4 regions of the Pectobacterium aroidearum genome follow, and region 2 is predicted to be linked to each of the others. Evidence: predicted binding sites of a transcription regulator. Region 2 holds the regulator's gene; each other region holds the start of a gene.
The links. The regulator Fur, encoded in region 2, represses iron uptake genes when iron is present. The targets are predictions, from matches to a motif close to ATAATAATGAGAACNACTATCAA.

Region 1 (4,173 bases), 1.4 Mb from region 2:
TTGCAGCGTGGCATTGTGAATATCAGCCTGTGACGCCGCCAACTGATCGCTAAGCAGGGATTTCACCACGATGTTCAGCTGTTCGGCGACAGCCTGCATTTGCCCCGCCTGCGCCATTTCCTCCTGATAGGCTGGCATATAGGCCAGAACCTGCTCTTCATAGTTGTTCATGATCGTCATAACCGGTGCCAGCGTTTCACGCTGTTCGGCAGACAGACTCTGATACAGGAAGGTCAATGACGTTTGTGCCGCGTTGATGGCATCCGTCAGTTTTTCTTCGGATTCTTTATTGGTAGAAAGTAATAAACCACGAACGTGGTAGCGGACGGCAATCAGTTTTTGGTTCAGGTCGGAAAGTAATAATTGCAGGTTCGTGCTGTTGTTGTCTGTCTTTAATTGATCGTTGAGATCTTGTAGGGGTTTTTCCGTGGTTGAAATATTCCAGCTTTTTCTTACGGCATCCTTTTTGCTCACGGCATTAATATAATTATTTTGTTTTTCCTGATAGCTGGTAATTAATGTGGGGATGCTGGCTATTTTCTTGGCGTCGCTTTCAGGCCAGTGAAATTCTTTTGCTTTTTCAGCGAGTTTACTGACGCTGGCAATATGCTCAATGTTCCTTTTTATATCATCTGGGTTATAAGTGGTGCCGTATAATGCGCGGTAATATTTAGCCTGGTTAATTTCATCATTGATATTGTTGCTTAAATTAACTTTATCAATACTGTCTTTCAGCGAGCTAATATGCATAATGCCCGCACCGGCAATCACCATGGTCATCAGCAGAATCAGGAAAAAGCCTAATCCTAATTTTTTACCGACTTTTAGATTGTCAAAATTCATAGCCATCACATCCCACCACTATATCTTATTGAGTCAAATTCACTATCCTGATGCACACTTGATTAGCGGTGCTAGCATCTCGGATTACCGCTTGCCAAGCCTATTTTTGCAAAACAACATGATAAAAACCCGCAGTAGATATCGGCACTTTACTCTGGAACTTTACGCGCCAGTCAGCGGCGGCCTGTCGGGCAAGAGACAATGATGAACCAAATATTGCCAACGTGCATGCGGTTTGAAGTATGACGGATATAAAAAAACTGGAATAACAGACTGTTATTCCAGTTTTTATTCAAACGCAGAAGGTGCCTGATGAGATCAGGCATCCAACGGTTTTATTTTTTCGCGCTGGCGAAACGAGCTGCTGCTTCGTCCCAGTTCACCACGTTCCAGAATGCTTTCGCGTAATCTGGGCGACGGTTTTGGAATTTCAGGTAGTAAGCGTGTTCCCATACGTCCAGACCGACGATTGGGTAGCCAGAAGTACCAGAAATTGCTTCACCCATCAGCGGGCTGTCTTGGTTTGCAGTAGAGACTACAGCCAGTTTGCCGTCGTCTTTCAGCACCAGCCAGGCCCAGCCAGAACCAAAACGGGTTGCTGCTGCTTGCTCAAATTTCTCTTTAAATGCATCAACGCTGCCGAAATCACGTTCGATGGCGGCTTTCAGGTCGCCAGTCAGCGTCGTGCCTACTTTCAGGCCTTTCCAGAACAGGCTGTGGTTAGCATGGCCACCTGCGTTGTTACGCAGTGCTGCTTTTTTCTCAGCAGGAACTTTATCCAGTTGGGCGATCAGTTCTTCAACAGACAATTTAGCCAGCTCAGGCAGAGATTCCAGCGCGGCATTAGCATTATTGACGTAAGCCTGATGGTGTTTGGAATGGTGAATTTCCATCGTCTCTTTGTCGAAATGCGGTTCCAGTGCGTCATAAGCATAAGGCAGCGATGGCAGTGAATAACTCATGTTTAGCATCTCCATGGTAAAAAAATGTTACGGCACTGTTCTATGAGTACCGCGTAAGCAATACGTTCATTATAGTTAATTAAATGATATTGAAAATGATTATTCTCGTTCTGATGCCATGAACCATATTGTTTTACCTCATGATAACAAACGGTTATGTCATTATTGCATGATGTAAAAACAAATTAATCTATACCCTACCGCCTGTAAACCACGCTAACCCTGACGGCGTCGTTTACTCGCTTAGGCGCTGCGGATGCGTGTAGATCGTCGCGTGTCCTGGTCGACAAAAACCGACCAGCGTCAGGTTGCAGCGCTGGGCGACCTCAACCGCCAGTGACGTTGCTGCCGAGACAGCAAACAGGATTTCCACGCCGCACATGGCGGACTTCTGAACCATTTCATAGCTGGCGCGGCTGGAGACCAGCGCGGCGCCCTGTTGCCACTCTTGTTTTGCTCGAGCACCCAGCAGTTTATCCAGCGCGACATGGCGACCGACGTCTTCGCTCCCCCCGCACAGCGTGCCGTCTGGCGCAACCCAACTTGCGGCATGGGTGCAACCCGTTACCTGACCAATCTTCTGCACATCGCGCAGCCGTACCAGTGCGTTTTCAAGTTTGCTGAGGGAAAAGGTCTGCGTGAAGTGCAGGGGGGACACCGGCTTGCCGATCTCTGCGAGTTGCTCCACGCCACATACGCCACAGCCTGTGCGGCCATCCATTGCCCGGCGTCGTTCTTTTAGCCCGGCAAAGCGTCGGCTGGAAAGCTCAATTTGTACTTCGATGCCGTTACAGGCGGGCAGAACATCAATCCCGTAGATATCTGCTGGTGATTGAATAATGCCTTCAGACAAGGAAAACCCGAGGGCGAACAGTTCCAGTTCTTTCGGCGATGCCATCATGACGACATGCGATATGCCGTTGTAGACCAAGGCAACGGGCACCTCTTCTGCCAGCCAGTCAGGCTGCGGCTGATGCAGCGAGTCAGGATGATAGACCGAATGTTGCGTTGCGCCTTCAAGGGCGGTATCCGCGCGTAAATGAACCCCTTCCACCTGAAATACCTGCATGTTAGTAACCTTGGAAATTAAAAGTATTATACCCGTCATACTTCAAGTTGCATGTGCGTTGGCTGCGTTACTCGACACACTAGCGTGTGTCTCACCCCGTTGGGGCCGCTGCAAGCAGCGTTCAAACCTGCCTCTGGCAGATTTGTCAATCACCCGAATCACTTACTCAAGTAAGCTCATCGGGACTCCTTCGCTTGCCGTGTTACGATGCTCATTGATGAGCATCGCCCTAAAGGGCTAACGCTTCGCGTTATTCAAAACGAATACGTTTTGTCCTGAAACTCGAATTATTTAGGGTATACCTCACCGTGTCTGAAGGGATGCGACTTTTTCTCGCAAGAAACTGTGCGTCAACTCGAAGAGTTGTCTTCTTCTTTGGCCGAATCCTGTCGCTAACCTCATACCCCGTATAGGCTTAATTTAACTGCTTACTGTTTGCCTCTTTTTTCACTGCGGCACGGCCGCTCATCCGGAAATGAAAAGGAGACTGAAATGGCGCACGATAATTTTGAAGGCCGAGCCGCATCTGATGAATACGGCTCTCTCAACCTGAAAAAACGCTATGACAATTTTATCGGCGGAGCCTGGGTTCCACCTGATGCGGGTCAGTATTTTGTCAATTTGACGCCAGTAACGGGTCAGCCGATGTGTGAAGTAGCCAGTTCGTCAACGCGAGATATTGACCATGCGCTGGATGCCGCGCACAAGGCGAAAGCGGAATGGGGTGGCCTGTCGGTGCAGGATCGGGCACTGGTGCTGAACCGTATTGCCGACCGAATGGAACAAAACCTTGAGCTTCTGGCGAAGGTGGAAACCTGGGATAACGGCAAACCGATACGCGAAACCAGCGGAGCGGATGTGCCGCTGGCGATTGATCACTTTCGCTATTTCGCGGCCTGTATCCGGGCGCAGGAAGGGGCGATCAGTGAAATTGACGGCGATACCGTGGCCTACCATTTTCATGAACCTCTCGGCGTTGTCGGGCAAATCATTCCCTGGAATTTCCCGCTGCTGATGGCCTGTTGGAAAATGGCGCCTGCGCTGGCTGCCGGTAACTGTATTGTGCTGAAACCCGCCAAACTGACGCCGATGTCGGTGCTGATTTTGATGGAGCTGATTCAGGATCTGCTACCGCCGGGTGTCATTAATGTCGTTAACGGGTCGGGAAGTGAAATTGGTGAATACCTGGCGACGTCGAAACGCGTTGCGAAAGTTGCTTTCACCGGGTCGACTGAAGTGGGCCAGCAGATCATGAGCTATGCGGCGCAGAATGTGACGCCGGTAACGCTGGAACTGGGC
Region 2 (4,173 bases):
TATTAGGGAAATGCGCGTTTAATCCCAGACGATAGCATAATCCCTATTTATTATGGGGAATTTAGCATCAGCAGAACTGCGTTTCGTTCCTTTACTGCCCCCCGCATTTCATACGCTCTTGATTTACGCATCCTTACCGATACGAGTTTCTCCTGATGTGAGTGTCTGTTATTATTAACAGATAAGTGGGTGAAACATTACACCATACCATTAGGAATCAAGAGGTTATTCAATTCATGGCACTCATCGGAATATTCTTTGGCAGTGATACTGGCAATACTGAAAACATCGCCAAAACGATCCAACAGCAGTTAGGCACCAACGTTGCTGATGTTCATGACATCGCCAAAAGCAGCAAAGAAGACCTCGAAGGTTTCGACATTCTGCTGTTGGGTATTCCAACCTGGTATTACGGTGAAGCTCAGTGCGATTGGGATGACTTCTTCCCGTCGCTGGAAGAAGTTGATTTCACAGGAAAACTGGTTGCCCTGTTTGGCTGCGGCGATCAGGAAGACTATGCGGAATACTTCTGTGATGCCATGGGCACCATCCGTGACATTATTGAGCCTCGCGGCGCGACGATTGTCGGCCACTGGCCAACAGAGGGCTACTACTTTGAAGCCTCTAAAGGGCTCGCAGACGACAATCACTTCATCGGTCTGGCTATCGATGAAGATCGTCAGCCTGAACTGACCAGCGAACGCGTAACAACGTGGGTCAAACAGATCAGCGATGAACTGAACCTGAAAGAGCTGGTTGGCTAAGTCCTGTTGGCTCTGATAATCCCTATCAGAGCCAAAACCGCATTGATAGGTAAAACCTTTCATAATAATTGATACATTTTTTTAACTTCTATCAGTAAACCTGTACAATAATCCCATCGGTTTTATACGTGCTTCACCATTTCCTCATTCATCAACAACGTATTGCGTTCTATACCAGTAGTGTGAATAGGGACAATATTGTTAACATTCCCTTGTTTTCATTTTGTATGTGCGGTTCTATAATTGGGACGCTATTACATTTTTTGAGCCGACCGATGTCATAGGCTAGGCAGCCTCCATTGATAAGTAAGCAACAGGACTAAACCCGCATGACTGACAACAATACCGCATTAAAGAAGGCCGGCCTGAAAGTCACTCTTCCAAGACTGAAAATACTGGAAGTGTTACAGGATCCTGTCTGCCATCACGTCAGTGCGGAAGATTTATATAAGAGACTGATTGATATGGGCGAAGAGATTGGTCTTGCTACCGTCTATCGCGTACTCAACCAGTTTGATGATGCGGGTATCGTAACCCGTCATAACTTCGAAGGTGGAAAATCCGTCTTTGAACTGACACAGCAGCATCATCACGATCACTTAATTTGCCTCGACTGTGGCAAAGTCATTGAATTCCGCGATGAGTCTATCGAAGCACGCCAACGCGAGATCGCAGAAAGACACGGCATTAAACTGACCAACCACAGTTTGTATCTCTACGGGCATTGCAGTGAAGGGGATTGCCGAGAGGATGAAACCCTGCACGATTCCACACGATAAATCGACCGCATAAAAAAATAAAACCGCCGAGGCGGTTTTATTTTTGTCTTCTTTCCAGTCGGCCTTAGCCCACCCAAGTATCGCGCAGTCCAACCGTACGGTTAAACACCAGATGCTCTGCACTGGAGTAAACGCGATCGGCACAGAAGTAACCTTCACGCTCAAACTGATACGCTTTCTCTGCTTCTGCTTGCGCCAGGCTCGCTTCGACAAAACCTTGCGTAATCTTCAGTGAGTCCGGGTTAATCGTCGACAGGAAGTCTTCTGCCGCGCCAGGGTTTGCCACACTGAACAGACGATCGTACAAACGGAATTCCGCAGGTACAGCGTGTGCCGCAGAAACCCAGTGGATCACACCTTTCACTTTACGGCCGTCAGCCGGATCCTTGCTCAGCGTTTCTGCATCATAGCTACAGTAGATCGTGGTGATGGTGCCCTGCTCGTCTTTCTCAATGCGATCGGCTTTGATCACATAGGCATTACGCAGGCGAACCTCTTTACCCAACACCAGACGCTTGTACTGTTTGTTAGCTTCTTCACGGAAGTCAGCACGGTCGATATAGACTTCACGGCTGAATGCCACCTGACGTGAACCCATTTCAGGTTTGTTCGGGTGGTTTGGCATCGCAACAAACTCTTCATGCTCGGCGGGCAAATTCTCGATCACGACTTTTACCGGGTCCAACACCGCCATCGCACGCGGAGCGTTCTCATTCAGATCGTCGCGGATACAGGATTCAAGCGCGGCCATTTCCACGTTGTTATCCTGCTTCGTAACGCCGATACGCACACAGAACTCACGGATAGAAGACGCACTATAACCGCGACGACGCAGACCAGAAATGGTCGGCATACGCGGATCGTCCCATCCTTCAACGACATTTTCCACCACCAACTGATTCAGCTTACGCTTGGACATAATTGCGTATTCGAGGTTGAGGCGAGAGAATTCGTACTGACGCGGATGGCAAGGAATAGTGATGTTATCCAACACCCAGTCATACAGGCGGCGGTTATCCTGGAATTCCAGTGTACACAGCGAATGCGTGATCCCTTCCAGCGCATCGGAAATGCAGTGAGTGAAATCATACATCGGGTAGATGCACCACTTGTTGCCCGTCTGGTGGTGATCGGCAAATTTAATACGATACAGCACCGGATCGCGCATCACGATAAAGGACGATGCCATATCGATTTTTGCACGTAGGCAGGCAGTACCTTCCGCAAATCCACCGTTACGCATTTTTTCAAACAGCGCCAGGTTTTCCTGCACGGTACGATCGCGGTAAGGGCTATTTTTACCCGGTGCCGTCAGCGTACCGCGGTATTCACGGATCTGCTCAGGCGTCAGTTCATCAACGTAAGCCAATCCTTTACCGATCAGCTCAACCGCATACGCGTGCAGCTGATCGAAATAATCAGAAGAATAGCGAACGTCGCCGCTCCATGAAAAGCCCAGCCACTCGACGTCACGTTTGATCGACTCAACGTATTCGATATCTTCTTTTACCGGATTGGTGTCGTCAAAACGCAGGTTGCATTGCCCCTGATAGTCACGCGCAATACCAAAATTCAGGCAAATAGATTTTGCATGCCCAATATGCAGATAGCCATTCGGCTCTGGCGGGAAACGCGTCTGAATATGGTCATGCTTACCGGACGCCAGATCTTCATCGATAATCTGACGGATAAAGTTGGTTGGGCGGGCTTCAGCCTCACTCATTCTTCATTCCTCAATGCTAAAACGACGTATAACCGACAATGATCCAACAAGCTACGCTGGGAAACAACCGTTAGTTTCATTTAATTATTCATAACGAAAAAAAAGGACGAGATTGCCATCTCGCCCTATCAATTTCATCAACATAAGACCACGTTAAACAAATAACGCTGTCATATTACGCCTTGTCGCGTTCCGCTTTCAGTGCAGTAGCTATCGATTCAGCCTGCGTCCCCACGACAATCTGTACGCTTTGCTTATTCAGACGAATCACGCCCGCCGCACCAAGACGCTTCGCCTGTGCATCATCCACCAGAGACGAATCCGCCACGTTCAAACGCAAACGCGTGATACAGGCATCAATACCAATCAGGTTGGTTTTTCCGCCCAGCGCCTGCAAATAGCCCCGTGCTAACGCCGCAGTATCGCCTGATTTCTCGCTCTCAGACGCGGTACTCACATCATAACCATCAGCTTCGCTACCGCTCACGGCCAGCTCACGTCCCGGCGTTAACAGATTGAAGCGCGTGATGGTAAAGCGGAACACCACATAGTAAATAACGAAGAATACCAGTCCCTGAACAAGCAGCATGTACCACTGGGTGGCTAACGGATTACGCGATGACAGCACCATGTCCACCAGACCGGCACTGAAGCCAAAACCGGCAATCCAATGCATGCTGGCCGCGATAAAGACGGAAAAACCAGTCAGCAGCGCATGCAGGAAATACAGCACCGGTGCCACAAACATGAATGAGAATTCCAGCGGCTCAGTGATACCAGTAAAGAAGGAGGCAAACGCCGCCGCCAGCATAATGCCGGCCACTTTGCTTTTGTTCTCAGGGCGTGCACAGTGATAAATAGCCAGCGCCGCACCCGGCAGGCCGAACATCATAATCGGGAAGAAGCC
Region 3 (4,173 bases), 250 kb from region 2:
TGGAACACGGAATTGCTGAGGGAATAGCCGTTATAGCCCGGCTTATTGCGCGCGCCGTTCAGGCTGATGTAGTTGTTGATCCGGGTGTCGAAATAGGACACTTTGCTGACCAGCCTGTCGCCATCAACGAGCAGATTAGGCTGCTGAATATTGAATCCGACTTCCCAGGCGCGAGAGCGTTCCGGCTTAAGGTTGGGGTTTGGATAGAGGTAATAGTTGCCTGCGCTGTAGGTGCCGTTGGCAAAGGTTTCGCTGACTGACGGCGGACGCCAGGACAGGCCATAGCTGGTGAACAGCTGTAGCCATTCAACGCCGGGGCGGACGCCAGCAAACAGGGTGGGGGAAAGTTTGCCGTGTTCGTCATCGACATTCCAATCCTGCGTGGTGGTCACGAACGGCGGGCAGAGCGCGATCGACCGTGCGGTGCAGGGATTCGTGATGGTATAGGGAATTTCCCGATAGCTGATGCTGGTGGTGCCGCGTAACCGGTAGCGATCGTAACGCAGGCCGCCTTGCAGCGTTACCCATTCGTCGTAGGCATAATTCAGGTTCGCGAACAGGCTGGCCATCGCGCGGTTCCCTTCCGGGGTGGCGTTACTGGCCGTGCTATTGGTGCTGTCCGTCGTGATCTTGTCGTAATAGAAATCCAGTCCGTAGTCGGCTTTCAGATCGTGCGCGCCTTGCTGCCACAGCGTCGATGTATTCTGCGCTTGGGCGCCGTACGTGCGTAGCCGCGTGCTTTCATGATAGGCACTGGTATTAGAGAGCGCATAGTTATCGGTGTCGTTATTGGTATCGGCGTAATAAATCTTGGCCTTAAAATCCAGCCAGCGCTGATCGTCCGGCTTCAGGCTGTAATCCAGCGCGGTACTGCGTGCCATAATCTCGCTGTGTCCGCTGGCTTTCCAACCCAGTTCGGTATTGGAAAGATTGGATAACGTCCCTGCGTTTTCAGAAGAGGTTTGCGTTTGCATATAGCTGAGCTGGAAGCGCTGATTAGCTGGCAGATTCCAGCCGACTTTCGCCAGTCGCGAGCGCATGGTGTAGGCCGCGCTAGTCACTTTCTGATGCTTTAAGTTATTCGCCCACTCTTCGTAATTAGTTGAATTTCCGGGAATACGAATATTACCGAGGTTGCCATCATTCCCCGGCCAGTAGTCGCCCAGATGACGCTCGCTGGCACCGACCAGAATGTCGCCGCTTTCGTTACCCAGTGCGAGCACGCCGCTGCCGATAAAATGCGTGCCGTTGTCGCCTGTGCTGGCGTGTAGTTTTCCGCCCAGTTCTTTACCCGGCGCCAGAAAATCGTGGGCGCTAACGGTGTTAAACGTGGCGACACCGCCCAGCGTACCTGCACTGCCCATCACGTTTGTCGCGCCTTTTTCAATGGTTGCGCCGGAGAGCAGCTCCGAATCGATATACATCTGACCGTTACGCTGCCCGTAGCCAGTTTTTTGAAAATTCTGCCGCACGCCGTCGATGTTCATATTCACGCGGCCGAAATCCTGTATGCCGCGAATGTTCACCGACAGCGAAGGATCCTGTTGGCTGACGCTGGAGTAAACGCCAGCGGATTGTTCCAGCAGATCGGCGGCATGGCGGGAAGGGCGGTTATCCATCTGCTCGCGTGAAATAACGCTGATGGCACGCGGCTGTTCGTAGATCCAGTCACCGGGATTGGCGACGGTAAAGGCACGTACCGTCATCACATCGTCTATTTTGGCCGTATCGACGTTGGTTGAACGAGGGCGCAAGGTAATGACGCCGTTGCTACCGATCTGGAAATCGACTGAGTTAGTGCCGATCATCCTGCGCAGCCCCTGCTCTGGCGTGAAGCGACCCTGAAGGGAGGTGGCCTGCATATTTTCCAGTTTGACGTCGGCAAAAAAGACCTGTAACCCCGCCTGTTCAGCGAAACGCAGCAGCGCGCTGCTTAACGGTTGCGAGCTGATGGAGAAGGTGACGCTGTGGCGAGCCGCTTCCTGAACGTTGGCTGCCGGTGTTTCTGCTTGCGCATAGTGGAATGAAGCAGGCAGCGACAGTGCGATGCCGACGGCAAGAGAAAGTGGATTAAGTTGTAACAATCGGCTGTTTTGCTGTTGTGTTCTTTTAAACATTTTTCGCCTGGTCTGCCATTCGTTAAATCATCAATAAGCATTAATAAACAAAGGGATAGTTACCCCTTCTTTTCTTAATGAAAATGATAATAAAAATCATTACCTAAATATGAAGACGGCTGAGAAGACAGAACCCGTAAAAAAATATTTAAATTTTTTTCTATGGCACGTTGCGGTCTTGTGAACGTAAAGGACGTTTATGAGAGATCGCCACGCCTGAGCGGCGTGGCAGGGATGGGGGAAGACAGGGGAGAAAGAGATCAGTACAGAACGGTGACGCCGGGGAGTGAAACGGTTTTGGCACCCAGTTCGGTGGCGATGGTTTGCAATGCGCCATCCAGTTCGTTCAGTGAAAAAATGCCGCTGACCTGACGCTGGCGCAGCGCTGACGTAGGGATGACGATCGTGCCAGCGCGATACTGATTGATACGTGCGATGACGACGGCCAGCGGCTGTTGATCAAAGATCAGCAGGCCACGCCGCCAGTCGCCACGCTCGCGGCTATTCCAGCCGGGGAGTCGCGTCATTCCTTGTTCGGTATAGCGTGCCGCCTGCTGCTCATCAAGCTGCAATGATTGCCCGTTTGCCGTGACCTGAACACTGTGCTCCACCACGCCGACGGTCGTTGTCTGTGAGGCGTTTTGCACAATAAACTGCGTGCCCAGCGCCTGCGTGGTGCCTGAGGCCGCATCAACCAGAAAAGGGCGTTTTTCCTGAGTGGTTGTTGGGGCGACAGTGAACCAGGCTGAGCCTTGTAACAGCGTGACGCGCCGCTCTTGCGGCGTATAGGCGAGTGAAATGGCGCTGCCCGCATCCATATCGACCTCACTGCCGTCCGGCAACGTAACGTGTTTGACCTGATGTACTGCATGATAATCCGAGCGCAGCATGAGGATACCGTCGGAAATCCACGTCGTGCCGATACTGAAACCCAGTAGCAGTAAGGCCGCGATTTTCCACTGCGTCGCGCGATTGACGCGCTTGATGAGAAAGGTGGCTGGCGGTTGTGGTTGCAGCACTTGCCGTTGCTCGGCGCTGAGCGACCCGAGCCCATGCCAGAGCATCCCTGCCTGTTCCAACGCGTGGCGATGGCGCGGATCCTGTGCCAGCCAGTGCTGGAATGCCAGTTCCTGTTCATCGTCCAGCGGCGCTTCGGCCAAACGTATGGCCCATCGTGCTGCCTGCTGCTGGATCTCAGGGGGATAATCATTCATGTTGTAGGCCTGGAGTGTGTAGGGTCTCTAAATATGTAGACGTCTGACGGCAATAAACCCGTAAATAATTTGTGATTATTTCATGATGGGCGACGCGTTTCACGAGGTGCGGATCGTCATCATCGCGTGCAACGTCATGGCAAGATGTTTCTCAACGGTGCTGAGGGAAATCTCCAACTGCTGAGCAATTTGCGCCTGCGTCATGTGTTCAAACCGGTGCAGATGAAATATCAACTGCGTGCGTTCAGGTAGCGTCGACAGCACATTTGCCAGACGTTCCAGCTCCTGTTGGGCGATGGCCGTTTGATCGAGCTGAGGCGCGGCATCCGGCAGGTATTCCAGCGTCGCCTCCGTATCATCAACGGACGTCGCCATCTGCCAGCGCTGCTGGTGGCGAACATGGTCAAGCAGCAAATTATTTGCTGTCTTATAGAGATATGCCTTCTTGTCGTCTACATCATTCTGCTGTTCCAGCCGTTGCGCTAACCGTAAAAAACTCTCTTGCACCAGATCTGCTGCTGCCTGAGGGTCGCGCAGTTTGTGATTGAGATAGCGTTCTAACCGCTCTGCATAGTGGTTGAACAGCATTCTGAGTTCAGACTCTGACATGCCAACGTCCCGTCAGGTGACCTTCCCGCCGACTCTGCGGCAACAGAACCCCTTTCCCTTGCCACGGCGCTATCCATAGCAATGCTCAGCACTGTCCGTCGACGGGGTAAGGCCCTGAATAATAAATTTAATGTAATTGATAATTATTATCACATATGCGGATGCGAAAAGCAGAGTTAAATCTTCTTCAGATTGGCGGATTTTTGCCATCGACTACACTTATCTTTGCTGGT
Region 4 (4,173 bases), 280 kb from region 2:
GATATCCCATGACCAGTTGGGAACGAACTGCCACTTCAGCATCATCTCTACGCCGCTGGCGTCGGCGCTGCCTGCATTGCTGAGTGTTTGCATACCGACCGGGCCGGAATACAGCTGCATATCACGCGTGTGGGTATGAAACACGGCACCCTGAAGTTGCACATCGCCGTTCTGATAGCGCGAGCCGATTTCATAGTTAATCGATTTCTCCGCATTATAAGGAATGGCCTGAGTGCCAGCGGCGGGCGAGTAGTTAAAGCCAGTTGGCTTGTAGCCCTGCGCGACGCGGGTATAGACACGCCAATCATTGTTCAGCAGGTAGCTGGCGGAGAGCTGTCCCAGTACCTGATCGTCATCAACGCTATTGCTGTCGCTCGCGCTCATGCCGGAGAACTGCTGGTGGTAACGGGTTTTAGCTTTATCGTGCGACACACGCAGTCCGCCACCCAGATCGATACGGTCGGTCAGGTGCCAGGTCAGATCGCTGTAGGCGGCTAACGTCTCCGTTGACGTGTTGGCATTGCTCTTCATGAACGGAGAGCCTGCCATGCTATAGGTTAAATCGAGTTTTTCACGCGTGTTCTGTCGGTAAAGGCCGAACACCATATCCACCGTGCGGCCTGCGCCGTGTGTCGCTGCACGCAATTCCTGCACGTCCTGATTCCAGCGCTCCGGCATGTCGGCAATCAGCGTACTGTTCGGGAAGGTGCGCTCGTAATTTTGCTGCTGCCATGCGCCGATCAGGCTGAAGATCCAGTTGTCGGTAGTGTATTTCCCGCTCAGCGACTGGCTATGGGTGCAGCGGCGTAGTTTGGGATCCGGCGATCCGGCGGCGATCTCCAGCGTCCGGCTTTTCACATCGCCAAACGGCAGATAGGTATCCTGCGTGGCGCGCGTGCAGTCTTCCGTTAGTGCCAGACTGGTTTCCCACGGTTGGCCCTCGGGAGCCAGACGTAGCCGAAGATTCCCGACGCTGGACTTTGTCCCGCCGAGGTTATCGCTGCCCGTCGCGGGGTTGGTCATCGCCCCCGAATCGACCTGACGCAGCAGGGTTACACTGCCGTACAGCAGGCCATCCTGAATGGGACCGCTGAGATTGATTTTGCCGTGATAGCCATCGCGGCTGGCTACGCCGCCTTCGACATAGCCACGCGGCGTGCTGTCCGGCTGCTGAGTCACGATATTGATAATACCGCCCTGTGCGCTTTTACCGTATAGCGTTCCCTGCGGGCCTCGCAGCATTTCGATGCTTTCTACATCGGAGAGTGCCTGCACGGTGTGAGTGGCGAGCTGTGGTACGCCGTCCACGTAGACCGTCACCGCCGGGCTGTAGAAATCCTGTGCGGAAGACACGCCGCGCAGTGAGATGGAGGGGAACAGCAGGCTACCGTTATTGCCGAGATTCAGGCCGGGCATCACGCGGGTCAGTTTGTCGGTGCTGGTGACCCCCGCATCTTTCAGTTCCGGTGCCGTGACGACGGTGGAAGAGACGTTATTGGCCGAGGCAGAATAGGGTGACTGTTTGCTGGCGGAGACAACAAGCGTATCTTCCTGAGCGGCAAAGGCACAGGAAGAGAGAAATATGCCGGTTAAGGCAAGCGGATAAAGACGCGTTATTTTCATTATTAAATCCCTGAAAAGACTAAAATCGATGTCAAAGGCAACGGTTTTCATCACGTCACGCTTTATTGCGGTACGAAAAGCGCGTAAGACAGAGAATGATGAAAGTTAAATGATAATCGTTTGCATTTTTTGGGCTACCCGTATCGGGTCTATTTCAACCCGAATACAGCAGCCGTCCTGCCCGTTTTCTCTGTGGTCAATCCTGTCCTCGCTGGCTGACGGTAGCGGGTGTAACGCCGTCAGAAAACACGCGAGAAAGCCGTAGAGATAGCCGTTTGGCAGGCCACAGGCTGGCGATGGCGAAGCAGGCCAGTACGCCCAGCGTGGTCTGATAGTTTGTGTAATGTGCTAACTGGAGTGCGGCGATCGATACGATCATGGCGACGGCGGCATCGGTGGACTGAAACAGCGCATAGTCGGACGCAGGTTGATGGGGTCTGACCAGTCCCATCAGGACGTTGTATAACGTGACAAACCCAATTGCAGCGGCCAGATTGACCACGCCAAAGAGCGCGATCCAGAGATTCAGCGTAAACAGCGGATAGCCGACGGCCAGCGCGACGGCGAGTAGCGCGTGCGTGACCATCACGGGCAGCAGGCAACGCAGTGTGCCCATGCGACGAATCAGGACGTTGGCGAGCACAATCCCTACGCCGCTGACGACGGTGCTGTACACGGTCATGATCATACCCAATTGGCTCAGGCTAAGCTTTTGGTCGATCAGCATGACGGTCTGTAGTGCCATCATGCCGCGCATTGCCAGATAGAAAATGGCCGTGAAGGCTAATACCGGCCAGAGCGCTTTAAACGTCAGACGGTTGAGCGTTGGGCGTGCGGTTTGCTGAATCTGATGATGCTGAATTTGAGGTTGCCGGGTATAGCGCAACGGCAGGATGAGCATCAGCAGCGATAAACCCGCCAGTGCGAAGAAGCCACCTCGCCATCCCGCCTGTTCTGCAATACTCAGGAATGCATAAGAGCCGAACAGAATCCCCAGATAGCTGCCGCCGACCTGTGCGGTATTCGCCAGCGCGCGACTGGTGGCGCTGGTGGTACAAATCGTGATGCCGTCGGCATAGATATCGTGGCTGGCGGAGAGCAGCGCTAACAGCATCAGCGCGATGACAATAGCCAGAACAGACTGCTCTGGTGAAATCATGCCAATCCCGACCAGCATTATCGCCATTGCGATCTGGAGTAGTACCAGACTGCCTAAATAGGGATTACCACGCAGAGGAAGTGCGTGACGCTCGCCCCACGGTGCCCAGAGGCATTTGGCAATCCACGGGAGAAAGGTCAGCGACAGCCAGCTTAACTGCGCAAGATCCAACCCCGCGTGGCGAAAATAGCCCGCCACGCCTTGCATAATGAGTGCGGTGATCATGCCCTGATGAAGATAGAAACACCAATAGGGCAGATAGCGTGTTATCGGCCTGTCTGTCATGGTTTGTCGCGATCCAGCAGCGTTAGCGCCAGCGCCTGTGCTTCCAGTGAGGTGGCTACAACATAATAGGCGTAAGGTGCCTGCCCGGACTGCGCCCAGTTCTCCGCCCATTCCACGTATTTTTGCCTTTGAACGTCGTCGCTTTCGATACGAATGGCACCTGCGCAGTATTGCTGTTGCTGGCTCACGTTATCGCGCGTCCACTGGAGGTAAGCATTCATAAAAACGGGTGAGCGATGGGGGAGGTCGGCGCCGGTCATACAGAGTACAAAACGTTCTTTTCTGGCATACAGCTGATTGATCTGCGCCATATAGTTAGCGGATTCCTCGTCAGGCACCTGCTCCGGCATGTGTAAGAAAACTATCGGCCAGGTGTGTGTATCAAGGAAAGGGTGTGGCGTTGCAATGGAATCGGGCATGACGGTTTCTCCGGCTTATCATGGAGAAAATGATAATCATTCGCTTTTTTGGCGCCACCCGAATCCAGTCTATTTGTACCCGTATCGGGATGAACGGTAGCGCTGGTTTTCCACTAAATGTTCAGGCGCTTGAAAGCGGAAGGTGTGACGCCAAACTGTTTTTGGAAAGCGGCGCTAAAGTGACTGGCGTTGGCATAGCCCAGATCGGTGGCAACCACCATAACGGGGGCGCCCGTGGCAAACAGGCGACGCCGCGCTTCATGCATACGTTCGGCCTGGAATAACCCATAGATGCTGTTATTGAAGAGCAGGCGGAACCCGCGTTTCAGCTTGAGAACGCTTAACCCGGTTTCTCTGGACAGCATGGCGATAGTGGGTGCCTGTGACAAATCCGCTAACAGCAGATCTTTGGCGCGCAGCAGCTTGTGGCGATCGGCCAGACTCAGCGTGTCCTGCTGGAGGGCGGTGTCGGCATGTCCGGCGACGGCGAGACTCACCATAATCATGCTTTGTCCCAGCAGCCACAGCGGTGCATGGCGGCTTTCACCGGCCTGCTGCGGATGCGTTAACCCAGACAGCGCATGGCTTAATACCTGAGCCGTTGCCCGCATTTCGGCGTTGCAGTCACAGTGGGTGCAGAGCCTGCCGGAATCCAACTGCTGTTGCAGGTTACCGGCGAGATCCGGC

Region 1: a site for Fur is predicted at 1,889-1,911, ahead of sodA (superoxide dismutase [Mn]). Genes of this name have one in related genera too.
Region 3: a site for Fur is predicted at 2,195-2,217, ahead of AB8809_RS15550 (TonB-dependent hemoglobin/transferrin/lactoferrin family receptor). Genes of this name have one in related genera too.
Region 4: a site for Fur is predicted at 1,733-1,755, ahead of AB8809_RS15430 (TonB-dependent siderophore receptor). Genes of this name have one in related genera too.

What each region holds. Positions count from the first base shown of each region.
Region 1 covers NZ_CP166097.1:5,091,360-5,095,532, reverse strand. Annotated here, with positions in the region: gene AB8809_RS23010 (methyl-accepting chemotaxis protein) at 1-849, opposite strand, end outside; gene sodA (superoxide dismutase [Mn]) at 1,179-1,805, opposite strand; gene fdhD (formate dehydrogenase accessory sulfurtransferase FdhD) at 2,041-2,874, opposite strand; gene AB8809_RS22995 (aldehyde dehydrogenase family protein) at 3,367-4,173, shown strand, end outside.
Region 2 covers NZ_CP166097.1:3,650,205-3,654,377, forward strand. Annotated here, with positions in the region: gene fldA (flavodoxin FldA) at 237-764, shown strand; gene fur (ferric iron uptake transcriptional regulator) at 1,094-1,543, shown strand; gene glnS (glutamine--tRNA ligase) at 1,608-3,266, opposite strand; gene nagE (N-acetylglucosamine-specific PTS transporter subunit IIBC) at 3,442-4,173, opposite strand, start outside.
Region 3 covers NZ_CP166097.1:3,404,593-3,408,765, reverse strand. Annotated here, with positions in the region: gene AB8809_RS15550 (TonB-dependent hemoglobin/transferrin/lactoferrin family receptor) at 1-2,117, opposite strand, end outside; gene AB8809_RS15545 (FecR family protein) at 2,378-3,331, opposite strand; gene AB8809_RS15540 (RNA polymerase sigma factor) at 3,431-3,940, opposite strand.
Region 4 covers NZ_CP166097.1:3,372,216-3,376,388, reverse strand. Annotated here, with positions in the region: gene AB8809_RS15430 (TonB-dependent siderophore receptor) at 1-1,623, opposite strand, end outside; gene AB8809_RS15425 (MFS transporter) at 1,820-3,067, opposite strand; gene AB8809_RS15420 (hypothetical protein) at 3,064-3,486, opposite strand; gene AB8809_RS15415 (AraC family transcriptional regulator) at 3,600-4,173, opposite strand, start outside.